DNA from 3 places in the Pseudoalteromonas sp. BZA4 genome. Region 1 is predicted to be linked to each of the others. Evidence: predicted binding sites of a transcription regulator. Region 1 holds the regulator's gene; each other region holds the start of a gene.

Region 1 (5,011 bases):
TTAACCTTAAATGGTGAAGCTGAAGTTACTCAAGCAGGTCAAAAAGTAACAGCAAAAAGCATTACCTATGATATGGCACAGCAGCTGATCAGTGCTGAAAAAGACGAAAACTCAACAGATCGTGTACACACTATTTTAGTGCCTGTTGAAAATAAAAAAGATAATAAAGGCCAACCATGAGCACATTAAAAGCAGAGCTTTTAGCTAAAAGCTACAAAGGCCGCCAAGTGGTTAAAAATGTCGGTCTTGAAGTTGAAGCTGGCAGTATTGTTGGCTTGCTTGGCCCTAATGGCGCAGGTAAAACAACGACCTTCTATATGATTGTAGGCCTAGTACCTAGCGACAAAGGTAAAATCAGTATTGATGATAACGATATCACCCTTTTACCAATGCATAGCCGTGCGCGTTTGGGTATTGGCTATCTGCCACAAGAATCGTCAATTTTTCGAAAGTTGACGGTTTACCAAAACTTGATGGCCATTTTAGAAACTCGTAAAGATCTAAATAAAACCACCCGCGAAGAAACACTCAATAGCTTACTCGATGAGTTTAGTATTCAACATATTCGTGACAGCCAAGGTATGGCGCTGTCAGGTGGTGAGCGACGCCGTGTAGAAATTGCTCGCGCATTAGCCGCTAATCCTAAATTTATCCTTTTAGATGAGCCTTTTGCTGGTGTTGATCCAATTTCAGTGTTAGATATAAAGAAAATTATTGAGCACCTAAAAAATCGTGGTATCGGTGTACTAATTACTGACCATAATGTTCGAGAAACCCTTGATGTTTGTGAAAAAGCCTACATTGTTTCTCATGGGGAGCTAATTGCATCAGGCACACCTGAGCACGTATTAGCAGACCAAACTGTACGCGATGTATATCTAGGCGAGCAATTCAGGCTGTAACCATTACGCCAGCGACTAGAGCATCTGCTAGACTTATAACAATGACAATAAATCGATAACTGTGTTTATACAGTTATCGATAACTTAAAAAGGATTGTTAGGGATACATGAGGCAATCATTACAGCTGCGCATGGGCCAGCAACTTACAATGACTCCACAACTGCAACAAGCGATTCGTTTGTTGCAGCTCAGTACATTGGATCTCCAGCAAGAAATTCAAGAAGCGCTTGATAGTAATCCCCTGCTTGAAGTGGAAGAAGCGGATTACAATGAAGAAAGCACCGGCAAGAATGAGCAAAAAGCGGAGCCTGACGATGTGCAAGTCAGCGCGTCTGCCGAAGAAGCACCTAGCGAGTACGAGCAAGAAAGTAGTGATGCTCTCAATAAAGACACCGTAAGCGATGACTTAGCAATGGACGTCACGTGGGATGAGTACATGAGTGCCGCCCCTTCAACATCGTCAGGGCCAATGCCTGAAGATGAATCTATCTATCAGGGAGCATCAACCGAAACCCTTCATGAATACCTAATGTGGCAATTACAGCTCACGCCATTTAGCCCTACTGATGAAGCGATTGCTGTGGCAATTGTAGAAGCTATCGATGACTCAGGTATTTTAACGGTAAGCTGTGAAGATATAGTCGAAAGCTTTAATCAAAATAACGATGAAGAAGAAATCGAACTTGATGAAGTCGAAGCGGTCTTAAAAAGAATTCAGTTATTTGATCCTGTGGGTATTGGCGCACGCAGTTTACAAGAATGTCTGTGCATTCAGTTACGCCAATTCGATGCTAATACGCCATATTTAGCTGAAACTAAAATGGTTTTATCTGAGCATATCGAATTATTAGCGAGTCGCGACTATCGAACTTTGATGAAAAAGACTAAGCTTAAAGAAAACGAGCTTAAAGAAGTGATGACGCTCATCCACAGCTTAAATCCTAAGCCTGCGGATAGCATAGTGCGCGAAGAGTCTGAGTACGTCATACCTGATGTATCAGTAAAAAAAGTAAAAGGTCGCTGGGTAGTCGAGTTAAACCCAGACTGTATGCCAAAGATTAGAGTGAATAGCCAATATGCGGCGATGTCTCGCTCTGTTAAATCAAGTAGCGACAGCCAATTTATTCGCTCTCACTTACAAGAAGCTAAGTGGTTTATTAAAAGCTTAGAAAGCCGTAACGATACGCTATTAAAAGTGACCAACTGTATCGTTCAACAACAACAAGCTTTCTTTGAGCATGGCCCTGAAGCAATGAAGCCGATGGTGCTAAATGATGTTGCTGAAATGGTCGAAATGCATGAATCGACGATTTCACGGGTAACAACGCAAAAATATATGCATACCCCACGGGGTATTTTTGAGTTGAAATATTTCTTCTCAAGCCATGTCAGCACCGAAAATGGTGGTGAGTGTTCTTCTACAGCAATACGCGCTTTAATCAAGAAGTTAGTCGCTGCAGAAAACTCAGCTAAACCATTGAGTGATAGCAAAATTGCAGATATATTGGCCGAGCAAGGAATTAAAGTAGCTAGACGTACAATTGCAAAATATCGTGAGTCTCTAGCAATACCTCCGTCTAATCAGCGTAAGAGTCTGATTTAGACGTTTTACATAGAAGGAAAAATGCTTATGCAACTAAATTTAACTGGTCGTCATGTAGAAATCACAGATTCATTAAGAGACTATGTAAACACCAAGTTTGCGAAACTAGAAAGGCATTTTGACCATATTAATAATGTTCATGTCATTCTAGATGTAGAAAAATTAAGCCAAAAAGCAGAAGCAACTTTACATGTAAACGGAGGCGAATTGTTCGCTTCTACAGAACATCAAGATATGTACGCAGCCATTGACTCACTGATCGATAAACTTGATCGCCAAGTCATTAAACACAAAGAGAAATTAGCTCGACATTAAATTATGAAACTAAGTTCACTTACTAACCAGGACTGCAGCAAAGCTGCGGTCCTTTTTAATAGCAAAAAAAGAATTCTTGAATATATCAGCGAACTGGCCCACCAGCAGCTTCCTCATTTATCGCAACAAGATATCCTAGATGCTTTACTCAACCGAGAAAAACTAGGTAGCACCGGCATTGGCCGAGGTATTGCTATTCCACATGGCCGAATGAGCGGCGCAGATGAGCCTCATGCATTTGTGATAGTGAGTGAATCCCCTATTAATTTTGATGCAATTGATAATCGTCCAGTTGATATTTTTGTGGCACTCATCGTACCAGATGGTGACTGTCAGCTTCACCTAAAGACCTTATCAACAATTGCTGATAGACTTAAAGATAAAGAGTTTTGTAAACAGCTGCGTAGTGCTACTACCGATCAGCAACTGTTTCAGGTCATATCAGCAGAGGCATAAATGGAATTAATAATTATCAGCGGTCGCTCAGGCTCAGGTAAATCGGTCGCTTTACGAGTACTTGAAGACTTAGGCTATTATTGCGTTGATAATATTCCGGTTAATTTACTGCCTTCGCTCGTACGCAGTGTGTCTGATAACTACGATAAAATAGCGGTCAGCATCGACGTGCGTAACTTACCGAAAGAGCAGCAAGAATTTAATGATATTCTTGAGTACCTGCCAGGTTTCGCAAACCCAACACTGTTCTATTTAGACAGTGATGACCAAACTCTGATCAAGCGCTTTTCAGAAACACGCCGCTTGCATCCACTATCTATTGATTCTTTGCCGCTTGATCTGGCCATTAAACAAGAAAAAATCCTGCTTGATGTGTTGATCACTCGCGCTGACTTTATGATTGATACCACGGATCTAAGTGTTCATCAGTTAGCAGAATCAATTCGCGAAAAGATTTTAGGTAAAAAAGATAAAAAGCTAATTATTACCTTTATGTCGTTTGGCTTTAAGCATGGTATTCCAAAAGAAGCGGACTACGTTTTTGACGCACGCTTTTTACCTAACCCACACTGGGAACCTGATTTAAAGCCACTAACAGGCCTTGACCAACCAGTCAAAGATTACCTAGCTAGTCACAACATAGTGCAAAAATTTACGTGGCAAATACAAACCTTTGTGCAAACTTGGTTACCGCACTTAGAGCGCAATAACCGCAGTTATCTGACTATTGCTATTGGCTGTACCGGTGGCCAACATCGCTCTGTTTACTTAGCGCAAACAATTGGTGAGAGCTTTTCTAAAACTCATGCTAATGTAAAAATTCGCCACCGCGAACAAGACATTTAATTAGGCACCAACAATGCACGCTGAAGATACCTTTTTAATTCAAAACAAACTTGGCTTACATGCTCGTGCTGCTACTGTTTTAGCGCAATTAGCACTGCAATTTGATGCCAAAATTACGCTTTATCAAGATGATAAAGAAGCTGAAGGCGACAGCGTGTTAGCATTAATGCTACTTGAAAGTAGTCAGGGTAAAGAAGTTCGCGTTGTGTGCGAAGGCCCTGACGCCGATGCAGCATTAACGGCAATCGGCGAATTAATTGCACAACGCTTCCACGAGCAAGAATAGCATTTGCTAAGACTTCAGGGTTTACGGTAAACTTAATTCGGATATTTAAAATTCCCTTTAAATATCCTACTTTTATATCGCTCGCTTTTCTAAATTACAAAACTCTTAATAAATTTATCGCAGTGCGACGATATCTCTGCAAATACACTACAAAGCAACTATGCTGTATTTGCTTAGCCTATTTAAACTTTTTTCAGTTGTAAGGACGCCAATGCCAGAAGCCTTTGAACAAGATTACCCACTACAACAACTCAAACAAGTGACCAAGTCACTCAATAGTGGTCAATTTGTTCAAGTGCGCGGTATGTTAGCCAAAACGGCACCTTGTGATACAGCCCTTTTACTTGAATCTTCTCCCCATAAAATTCGTCGTATGCTTTGGCAGCTGGTTGATCCAGATGTCCGTGGTGATGTTCTAGAAGAACTCTCTGAAGATGTACGTCTTGGCATTATTGCCCAGATGGAGCCTGAGCACATTGCTGCTGCCACTGAAGATATGGACGACGATGACTTAGGTGAGGTTTTACGTAGTCTTCCTGATACCGTATATCAAGACGTAGTCAGTGCCATGGACTCACAAGATAGAGAAAGAGCAACTCAAG
Region 2 (5,011 bases), on a different contig from region 1:
CAAAAGTATTTAGCGATTGTGTGAATATCTCTGAGCGCCCGCATTTATTAAAAGGTTTAGCGTCTTCGCCGTTTGATGCTGAAGGTTTAAAAACTGTAGATCGTGAAATAATTCAAGGCGGTGAGCTGCAAACTTACCTATTAGCTAGCTACGCGGCACGTAAACTATCGATGGCACCAACGGGTCATGCTGGTGGTATTCATAACTGGCTAGTTGAACAAACCCATGCCGATTTAAAAGCACTTTTAAAAACCATGGGCACAGGCTTATTAGTAACTGAACTTATGGGTCAAGGTGTGAACACGGTAACCGGTGATTACTCACGTGGCGCGGCGGGTTTTTGGGTTGAGAATGGCGAAATCCAATACCCAGTAAGTGAAATCACGATTGCTGGTAACTTAAAAGATATGTTTAAGGCCGTTGTGGGCTTAGGTGGTGACATCGAGCGTCGTGGCGGTATTCAAACAGGCTCTGTATTGATTGAACAAATGCAGGTTGCTGGTAGTTAATTCATAAATAACGAATCATTTTTTAAAAGCCTCACTTTAGTGGGGCTTTTTTATTTGAAAAAACGCTTTACCTAAACTTAACTTGAGGTTTTATCTTGGTGGCAGTTTAAAAATAAAAAGGAAAACTACCATGTATTTAGAACACGTAAACCTTGTTGTTAGTAATGTGGATGCCATGCTGCACTTTTATAAAGCAGCATTCCCGCACTGGCGTGTGCGTAGTCAAGGCGATAGCACATGGTCAGGAAAACCGCGTAAATGGCTGCACTTTGGTGATGATTACCAATATCTTGCATTAAGCGATAACGGTGAAGCTGAAAACCGTGATTTAGCCGGCCACCAAGTAGGCCTTGCCCATTTTGCTTATGTGACAAACGATATTAATGCGGTAGTTGAACGTCTGGTTTCGGCTGGTTATGAAATTGATAAACACGGCCCAGAAAACCCTTATCGTAAAAATATATATTTCATCGACCCCGCAGGTTTTGAAGTTGAGTTTGTAGAGTATTTTAGTGATATCCCGAGTGAGAGGAATAATGACTTGTAGCTAGAGCAGTCAGCTTTTAGCCGTCAGTTTTGAGCCGAGCGGTGTTGTTTGTAGGCCTTTGCCAGGGCCTGTCTCGTGGGAGGTACTTTTGTGCTGAAAGTATTTGCACAAAGAGAAGTGAATGAGAAGAGAATGAGTAAACCACAAGATCATTTTTACTTCCTCTAAAGCGCAGCGCCTCTTATCCTCTTTGTGCGATTAAATTTCTTTGATGTGGGTGTGAAGTTTAGTGAGCCATCAGCTTTTAGTTTTGAGCCGAATTGTGTTGTTTGTTGGTCAGGTATAGGTTGATGAAGTGGTGTTGTATGTAGGACGCGCCAAGCAAGCGTGACGCCTACGGTGATGTAGGCGTGAAATTTATTTCGCGCGAAAATATTTGCACAAAGAGAAGTGAATGAGAAGAAAATGAGGAAGTGATAATAATGCTTTTTGTTTCCTCTAAAGCGCAGCGTCTCTTAACCTCTTTGTGCGATTAAATTTCTTTGATGTGGGTGTGAAGTTTAGTGAGCCATCAGCTTTTAGTTTTGAGCCGAATTGTGTTGTTTGTTGGTCAGGTATAGGTTGATGAAGTGGTGTTGTATGTTCGACGCGCCAAGCAAGCGTGACGCCTACGGTTGATGTAGGCGTGAAATTTATTTCGCGCGAAAATATATTCACAAAGAGAAGAAAATGAGAAGAGAATGAGGAAGTAATAATAATGCTTTTTGTTTCCTCTAAAGCGCAGCGCCTCTTGGTCTCATTGTGAATATTACCAAAGATCTTTTTGCACAAAGAGAAGTGAATGAGAAGAGAATGAGTAAACCACAAGATCATTTTTTACTTCCTCTAAAGCGCAGCGCCTCTTGGTCTCTTTGTGCGATTAAATTTCTTTGATGTGGGTGTGAAGTTTAGTGAGCCATCAGCTTTCAGCTGTCAGTTTTGAGCCGAATTGTGTTGTTTGTTGGTCAGGTATAGGTTGATGAAATGGTTTGTATGTTCGACGCGCCAAGCAAGCGTGACGCCTACGGTTGATGTAGACGTGAAATTTATTTCGCGCGAAAATATTTGCACAAAGAGAAGTGAATGAGAAGAGAATGAGGAAACCAAAAGATACTTCCTCTAAAGCAAAGCGTCTCATAATCTCTTTGTGAATAAAGGCATATTGTGCGATATAAAATCGCGCCTACAATATCTCGCAACTTTACTGCACCTTATTCATTTCTTTCCAGCTGGCTTTTAGGCTGTTGGCAAAGCTGATGAACTTTTCTTTCATGGTACGTTTAACTGAAATCTCGACTGAGCCTAGCCATACATTACCTTCAATTGTGATGGTTGGGCCTTGGCCTTTATTTAAGGCAACTGATTTATTCTCTACGCTGCCAATCACGCTAAATAATTTAGATACCACATTTACATGTTCTGGTACGTAGATTTCGTCGTTACCTAAAATACAGTTCACGTAAATGGTGACGTGCTGATGTTGGAAAATTGCTTCGCTAAAGTCGAGTTCGATTGAACCTAAGCAGTTTGTTAGGTGAATTTCTTTTGGTACTACCCATTGGCCGCTGCGCTCATTTGAACCCAAAATACTCCTAAGCTGCAGGCTTTCGTTGTCGCTGCTGTGGCTGTAGTGAGGTTTAAATTGCGCATGCTTATGCGATTTGTAGTCAATATCCGCCTTCAGATCTAAATCAGCAACCAGTTCAACCAGTACTTCGTTGCTGGTGGCTGCCATTGCTTGGTCTAGGCGGCGTTCGAATGCTTCAGCTGAAATAACAGCATGACTGTAGTTATAAATGAGTTGATCAATGACTTCTTCTCTTACTTGATCGATTGGGCGATCTTCAAGTTTAACGGCCATGGTAGTTCCCTGTTGTGATTTTAAAGGTGATTTTTAGTTATTAATTACGAAGCAAGGCTTAGGCCAAAGTTTATTTTTATATAAATCAATGGTTTGTGTTTTTTGCTAATAAACAACTTCGTTAAATTAACCACAGATTAATAAAATCAGCAACTAAGTGGCTATTTTTGCAACATCGTGAACTTCTTACCGAGCAGCTTGTAAATCTTTACCTAAATGAATATAAATAGTCGCTGAATAAGTGTTTAACTTGCTGAAAATAAACAAGTAAATAGTTGGCATTATAGTCGCATTAGTAAATGTGTCTTTAATCAAAAGGAGAAAGATTATGAACACTTTTAACAAATCTATGATTGCCGCTTTAGTAATTGGTGCAACTAGCATGTCAGCTCAGGCAAGCAGCTGGGAAAATGAAAGTAAAGATGCTTGGATTGATGGTAAGGCAGAAACTGTGCTTCTTATGAACACAAACCTTAACAACTTTGACATCAACACTGATGTAACGAATGGCAAAGTTGTACTTACAGGTAAAGTTGATAGCGAATTAGATAAAGAGCTTGCTGAAGAGCTAGTTCTTAGCCTAGACGGTGTTAGCTCTGTTGATAACAAACTAACTGTTGTTAAAAACATGAAAGCTAAGCACATGAAATCAGACAAAGCTGATTCAGCAGAAAGCGACTTAACCGACGCAAAAATCAGTACTGTAATCACGACACGTTATTTATTTAACTCAGAAGTAGGTGGTACAGACATCGATGTTGATACCGACATGGGTGTAGTAACACTAAAAGGTACTGTTGAGTCTGATGCAGAAAAGCAATTAGCGGTTAGCATTGCTGAAAATGCTGAAGATGTTCGCAAAGTAATCGATGAATTAACGATTGTTGCTGAATAATAGCAAGCCCAATATAGCCCAGCTTTGGCTGGGCTTATCTTTTTCAAGGAGTGAGTCATGGATTTAATACGTATTATTTTATCGGTTTTAATTCCACCTCTCGGCGTATTTTTACAGGTAGGTTTAGGTGCGCAGTTCTGGATTAATATTCTTTTAACCTTATTAGGGTACATTCCAGGTTTGATTCATGCTGTGTATATCATCGCTAAGCGATAATCACCGCATTAATCTACAAGGATGGGTAATGGAGCACAGCAAGGAGTTGCTGTAGGAGTAACGGACGATAAACCGCAAGGAGTTTACAGTATGGATAATGTAACTACGCACAAAGGACAACAAGGAAGTAACAAGGCGTTATGGAGTAGCGCACAATGGCAACGCTTTATGGATAAAGTGAATGGAGATGATAGCAAGGAATAAGCTTAGGCAGGAGCCAAACAGGATGAAGCTAGCGTAAGGAGGAGACTATATGGAACAAGTACAAACGCAACCAACACAAGGATTGACCAACAAAGGAGTTGCTTTATGGAACAAGCAACAGTGGCACGAATTTATGGAACACGCGAAAGCGGTTGCGCCACGACTAACAGGGAAGGCTGACGATAAAAACCCGATGTCATCTTCAGGTGACATCGGGTTTTTAACTACTTCAGCAATTTATCTTTATAACTTAAATTGATTCACCGTCTCATTTAAAGACGCAGCTAACTCATTCAAATCACGTGCTTCATCCGCCAATTCATGGGCATGATCCGCAGTGCTATTCACTAAGTGATTAATTGCTGCCAAGCTATTGTTGATATCTTCTGCAACCACAGTTTGCTGCTCTGTCGACGTCGCAATTTGATGACTTTGATCTTGCACATTTGTCACAGATTGGGCGATGTCTTGTAGAGCTTGCAATACAATTTGTGTTTGCTCAACTGAGCCTTCAGCACGCTCTTGACCTTGTTGCATCATAGTCGACGCTTGTTGGGCAATTTGCTGTAAGCGGCTGACCATATTGCGAATATCATCTGTTGATTCTTGCGTTCTGCTTGCCAGTGAACGAACTTCATCAGCAACAACAGCGAAGCCTCGACCTTGCTCGCCAGCACGGGCTGCTTCTATCGCCGCGTTTAGTGCGAGTAAGTTGGTTTGCTCCGCTATTGAGTTGATAACATCAACCACCGCGCCGATATTGCCACTTTCTTGCTCAAGACCCGCAACCACTTTAGACG
Region 3 (5,011 bases), on a different contig from region 1:
CGTGGCAACTTTCATACGAAGTTAATGTCGCGTTTAAAAGATTTAGAAACTCAAGTGAACGATATGCTGTTATTTGCCAAAAGTGGTGAGCAACAAGTGGTCGAAAGCGTTTCAATGCAGCAGCTACTTAATGAAGTAAAAGCAGGTGCTGATGCTATGGTTGCACAAAATAACAGTGAACTAAGCGTGAACTTGCCTGAGCCAGATATTGAAATTGTGGGTAATAAAACGGCTCTGGCGAGTGCTATTCAAAACCTGATCCACAACAGTATTCAAATTATTGGCTCTGAGGCTGTGGTAACCCTGAGTGCCGAACGTGACGAAACTAGCGAAAACTGTGTTCGCATTAGTGTCAGTGATAATGGCCCAGGTGTTGATTTACGTCATGCCAACAAATTATTCGAACCTTTTTACACTACCAAAAGTCAAGGCACGGGGCTTGGACTTGCTGTTGTAAGTTCAGTCGCCAATGCGCACCAAGGACGGGTTGAAGTGGCTAATAATGCTCATGGGGGAGCATGTTTTAGTTTGATCTTGCCAATTAGTGCAGAACCAATGTCAGCGGAGGCAAAATGAATACTAACTCTATTTTAGTCGTTGAAGACGATGCAGGCTTACGAGAAGCACTGATCGATACCCTTGAAATGTCGGGTATTGATTGCGTTGCTGCAGATAGCGCTGAACAAGCGATGATCTTGCTTAAGCAAAATAGCTATTCATTGGTTGTTAGTGATGTGCAAATGGGCGCCATGAGTGGCCTTGACCTATTACGTAGCATTAAACTTAATTATCCTGAGCTGCCCGTATTAATGATGACAGCCTATGCGACCATTGATGATGCTGTAGAAGCAATGCGTTTAGGCGCGATTGATTACATGGCAAAGCCGTTTGCTCCAGAAGTACTCCTTAATATGGTGAGTCGTTATTTGCCTGAAAAGGAAAAAGAAACCGATGGCCCAATTGTTGCCGATCCATCAAGTATTAAGCTATTAGAGCTCGCGAGCAAAGTTGCCCGCTCAGATGCCAGTGTCATGGTACTCGGCCCAAGTGGCTCGGGTAAAGAAGTGTTGGCTCGTTTTATCCACGATAAATCAAATCGTAGCGATGCCCCCTTTGTGGCTATTAACTGCGCTGCTATTCCTGAAAACATGCTTGAAGCAACCTTATTCGGTTACGAAAAAGGGGCGTTTACTGGCGCGATTCAAGCTTGCCCGGGTAAATTTGAGCAAGCTCAAGGTGGTACCATCTTACTTGATGAAATCACTGAGATGGATTTAGGCTTGCAAGCTAAATTACTGCGTGTACTTCAAGAGCGCGAAGTAGAGCGCTTAGGCGGTCGTAAAACCATAGAGCTTGATGTTCGCGTTCTAGCTACAAGTAACCGAGATTTGAAAGAAGCAGTGAGCGAAAATCTATTTAGAGAAGATTTATATTATCGCTTAAATGTATTCCCGCTAATGTGGAAACCATTAGCCGAGCGTCCTGGCGACATTATTGTATTGGCTGAGCATTTAATAGAGCGTCATTGCCTGAAAAGTAAAGAGCCTATAGCTCAACTAAGTGAGGGTGCGAAACAAAAGCTGCTATCGCATGCTTGGCCAGGTAACGTACGAGAGCTTGATAACGTTATTCAACGGGCATTGATATTATGTGATGGTAATAGTATTCATCAAGATGATGTCTTTATTGAAGAGTTGCTTACTGTTGATATCAAGCCAGTCGCTACACCGCCACACAACGCACCCGTATATCAAGAACAGCCTGTTGAAGTTAATTTAGATACCGTGCCACAAGTGAGTGAGCAAGGTAATTACAAAGACGAGCTGAAAGACAAAGAGCATCGTATTATTTTAGAAACCTTAGCGCGTTGTAACGGTAAGCGTAAAGAGGTTGCAGAAACCTTAGGTATTAGTCCGCGCACATTACGTTATAAACTGGCGCAAATGCGAGACTTGGGTATCGCCTTACCTGCATAAACTCCTTCCAAAAAGTTACTCAAACAAGCTCACATTTTTGTGAGCTTGTTTGCTGTCAAAACTCTGACATGCAAAATAAATATTTCAAGTTATTGAATTTGTTGATTTTATATTGTGGCACGGTTTGTGCTTTGCTAGTGAGTAAGTAAACTGCATTGTCAGAGAGTATTATGAAAGTTCAAAACAGCGCATTATTTCAAGAAATGCAAGCTATGGCTTCAGAAGTAGGCCGTAGTAACTCAATTAATAATTTACCAACACAAACTCAGCCAACATCGTCGGCACAGTTTGGTGATTTACTTACCAATGCACTTGATACAGTGAATGGCTTACAACAAGATGCTAAGCAAAAAGTAACAGCAATGGAAATGGGCGACCGCAGTGTTTCTTTAGCTGACGTAATGATTGCTTCGCAAAAATCATCAGTCGCTTTTGAAGCTACGGTGCAAGTTCGAAATAAACTTGTTGAAGCTTATAAAGAAATCATGAACATGCCTGTGTAACTAGGTAGTGGAGAATTATTGTGGCGCAATCTAATCAATCAACTGATCTAGCCTTAGCAGGCGGCGGTATCGATTCAACCGATACTGATGATCAACAAGAGCAAAAGTCAGGCTACCTAAGTGCCTTAAATGGTGTAGATGTTTTACGCCAGGTTACTTTAGTGATCGCTTTGGCAATCTGTTTGGCTATCGCAATTTTTATTATTATTTGGGCTCGTCAACCAGATATGCGTCCGCTTGGCAAAATGCCAACGGAAGAGCTTATTCAAACGCTGGACTTTTTAGACGCTCAAAAGATTGATTACGAACTTGATGGTAACGTCATCTCTGTTGAAGAAGGTGAATACCAAAACATTAAATTATTGATGGCTCGTGAAGGCCTAGAGCAAGCGCCAAGCTCAGGTACTGACATCATCATGCAAGACATGGGGTTTGGTGTTAGCCAGCGCCTTGAACGTGAACGTTTAAAACATGGTCGTGAGCAACAGCTTGCACGTACCATCGAAGAGCTAAAAAACGTTACTCGCGCCAAAGTACTTTTAGCTATTCCAAAAGAAAACGTATTTGCTCGTCGTGAAAAACAACCTTCAGCGACGGTAGTGCTTACCTTAAAACGCGGTCGTACACTTGACGGTGAAGAAGTTGACTCAGTAGTTGATATTGTTGCCTCAGCAGTCCAAGGGTTATCGCCAGAGCGTGTTACTGTTACCGATCAAAATGGTCGCTTACTTAATTCAGGTTCACAAAACTCACTTGCTGCTCGCTCTCGTAAAGAGTATGAGATTGAACGTAAGCGTGAAGAAGAGTACTTAAATAAAATCGATAGCATCCTTATTCCAGTTGTAGGATTAGGTAACTATACCGCGCAAGTCGATTTAAACATGGACTTTAGTGCAGTCGAAGAAACACAAAAACGTTATAACCCAGACTTACCTGCTGTGCGCAGTGAAACCACGTTCGAAGAAAACAACATCGGTGGTCTTGCAGTGGGCATTCCTGGTGCGCTAACGAATCAGCCGCCAGTTAACTCTAATATTCCAGAAATTGCAGGCCAAGGTGGAGCAGGCTCAGCAACGAACCCAAGTCGTTCGCATAAAGAAGCAACACGTAACTATGAGCTTGATACAACAATTTCGCATAAGCGTCAGCAAACCGGTGTTATTCGTCGTATCAGTGTTTCAGTTGCCGTTGATTATGTACCGCAGGTGGGTGAAAATGGTGAAACAACCATGGTTCCTCGCTCTGTAGAAGCATTGTCAAATATTCGTCGTTTATTACAAGGCGGTGTTGGTTTTGATATGCAGCGTGGTGATGCGCTTGAGGTTGTTACAGTGCCATTTGTTCGTGAAGATGCTGGTGAAGCGATTGAAGTTCCACTTTGGGAGCAAGATTGGTTCATGAAGATGCTACGCTTAGCATTAGGTGCACTGGTTATTATCGTACTGATTGTCTTTGTAGTAAGACCTATGCTGAAACGTCTAATTTACCCAGACGATACACTAGAAGAATACGATGAAGATGCATTAAGTGCAGGTGTAGATATTGGTGATAGCACGCTAGATATGCTAAATAAAGACTTTGACTCTGCTGCTGTAGGATTCTCAAGTGATGGTACACTACAGCTGCCAGACTTACATGGCGATGAAGATTTACTCAAAGCAGTTCGTGCATTGGTTGCAAATGAACCAGAACTGTCTTCTCAAGTAGTGAAAGCGTGGTTAACAGAAGATGACTGATCAAGAACAAAAACAACTACCACCGGCGTTTGATGTTGATAAATTAGACGGTGTGGATAAGGCGGCAATCTTATTGCTGAGCTTATCAGAAGAAGATGCTGCGCAAATCCTTAAGCACTTAGAGCCAAAGCAAGTGCAAAAAGTGGGTATGGCAATGGCTGCGCTAGATGATTTATCGCAAGCGAAAATTAGCGCAGTTCATAATTTGTTTATTGAGCAAATTCAAAGCTTCAGTACCATTGGCTTCCAGTCTGAAGACTTTATCAAAAAAGCCCTTACAGCAGCGCTTGGTGAAGACAAGGCAGCCAGCCTTATTGACCAAATTGTTATGGGCTCAGGAGCGAAAGGTCTTGATTCATTGAAGTGGATGGATTCAAAGCAAGTGGCGAATATCATTCGCAACGAGCACCCGCAAATTCAAACCATTGTTTTATCCTATTTAGAGCCAGAGCAATCAGCGGAAATCTTGTCGCAATTCCCAGAAAAAGTGCGCTTAGATTTAACCATGCGTATTGCTAACCTTGAAGAAGTTCAACCAGCAGCATTGCAAGAGTTGAATGAAATCATGGAGAAACAGTTCGCAGGTCAAGCTGGTGCGCAAGCTGCGAAAATGGGTGGCTTGAAAGCGGCTGCTGATATCATGAACTACCTAGATACCAATGTTGAAGGTCAGTTAATGGATTCAATCCGTGAACACGATGAAGAGATGTCACAGCAAATCCAAGACCTTATGTTTGTCTTTGAGAACTTAATGGATGTTGAAGACCGTGGTATTCAAGCGATCCTTCGTGAAGTA

The links. The regulator sigma-54, encoded in region 1, starts transcription at its own class of promoters, with help from an activator protein. The targets are predictions, from matches to a motif close to GTTGGCACGNNNNTNGNNT.
Region 2: the regulator sigma-54 is predicted to act here: its motif matches at 2,946-2,964, upstream of ABMY41_RS18380 (LiaF domain-containing protein).
Region 3: the regulator sigma-54 is predicted to act here: its motif matches at 2,090-2,108, upstream of fliE (flagellar hook-basal body complex protein FliE).

The regions. Positions count from the first base shown of each region.
Region 1 is NZ_JBECOT010000015.1:56,440-61,450, reverse strand. Features, by position in the region: gene lptA (lipopolysaccharide transport periplasmic protein LptA) at 1-180, shown strand, start outside; gene lptB (LPS export ABC transporter ATP-binding protein) at 177-902, shown strand; gene ABMY41_RS08705 (RNA polymerase factor sigma-54) at 1,010-2,506, shown strand; gene hpf (ribosome hibernation promoting factor) at 2,534-2,821, shown strand; gene ptsN (PTS IIA-like nitrogen regulatory protein PtsN) at 2,825-3,277, shown strand; gene rapZ (RNase adapter RapZ) at 3,278-4,123, shown strand; gene ABMY41_RS08685 (HPr family phosphocarrier protein) at 4,137-4,409, shown strand; gene mgtE (magnesium transporter) at 4,621-5,011, shown strand, end outside.
Region 2 is NZ_JBECOT010000063.1:8,868-13,878, forward strand. Features, by position in the region: gene pmbA (metalloprotease PmbA) at 1-509, shown strand, start outside; gene ABMY41_RS18370 (VOC family protein) at 640-1,056, shown strand; gene ABMY41_RS18375 (hypothetical protein) at 1,495-1,869, opposite strand; gene ABMY41_RS18380 (LiaF domain-containing protein) at 2,237-2,896, opposite strand; gene ABMY41_RS18385 (BON domain-containing protein) at 3,225-3,791, shown strand; gene ABMY41_RS18390 (YqaE/Pmp3 family membrane protein) at 3,849-4,007, shown strand; gene ABMY41_RS18395 (hypothetical protein) at 4,261-4,470, shown strand; gene ABMY41_RS18400 (methyl-accepting chemotaxis protein) at 4,455-5,011, opposite strand, start outside.
Region 3 is NZ_JBECOT010000029.1:6,418-11,428, forward strand. Features, by position in the region: gene ABMY41_RS12795 (ATP-binding protein) at 1-576, shown strand, start outside; gene ABMY41_RS12800 (sigma-54 dependent transcriptional regulator) at 573-1,976, shown strand; gene fliE (flagellar hook-basal body complex protein FliE) at 2,147-2,479, shown strand; gene fliF (flagellar basal-body MS-ring/collar protein FliF) at 2,500-4,215, shown strand; gene fliG (flagellar motor switch protein FliG) at 4,208-5,011, shown strand, end outside.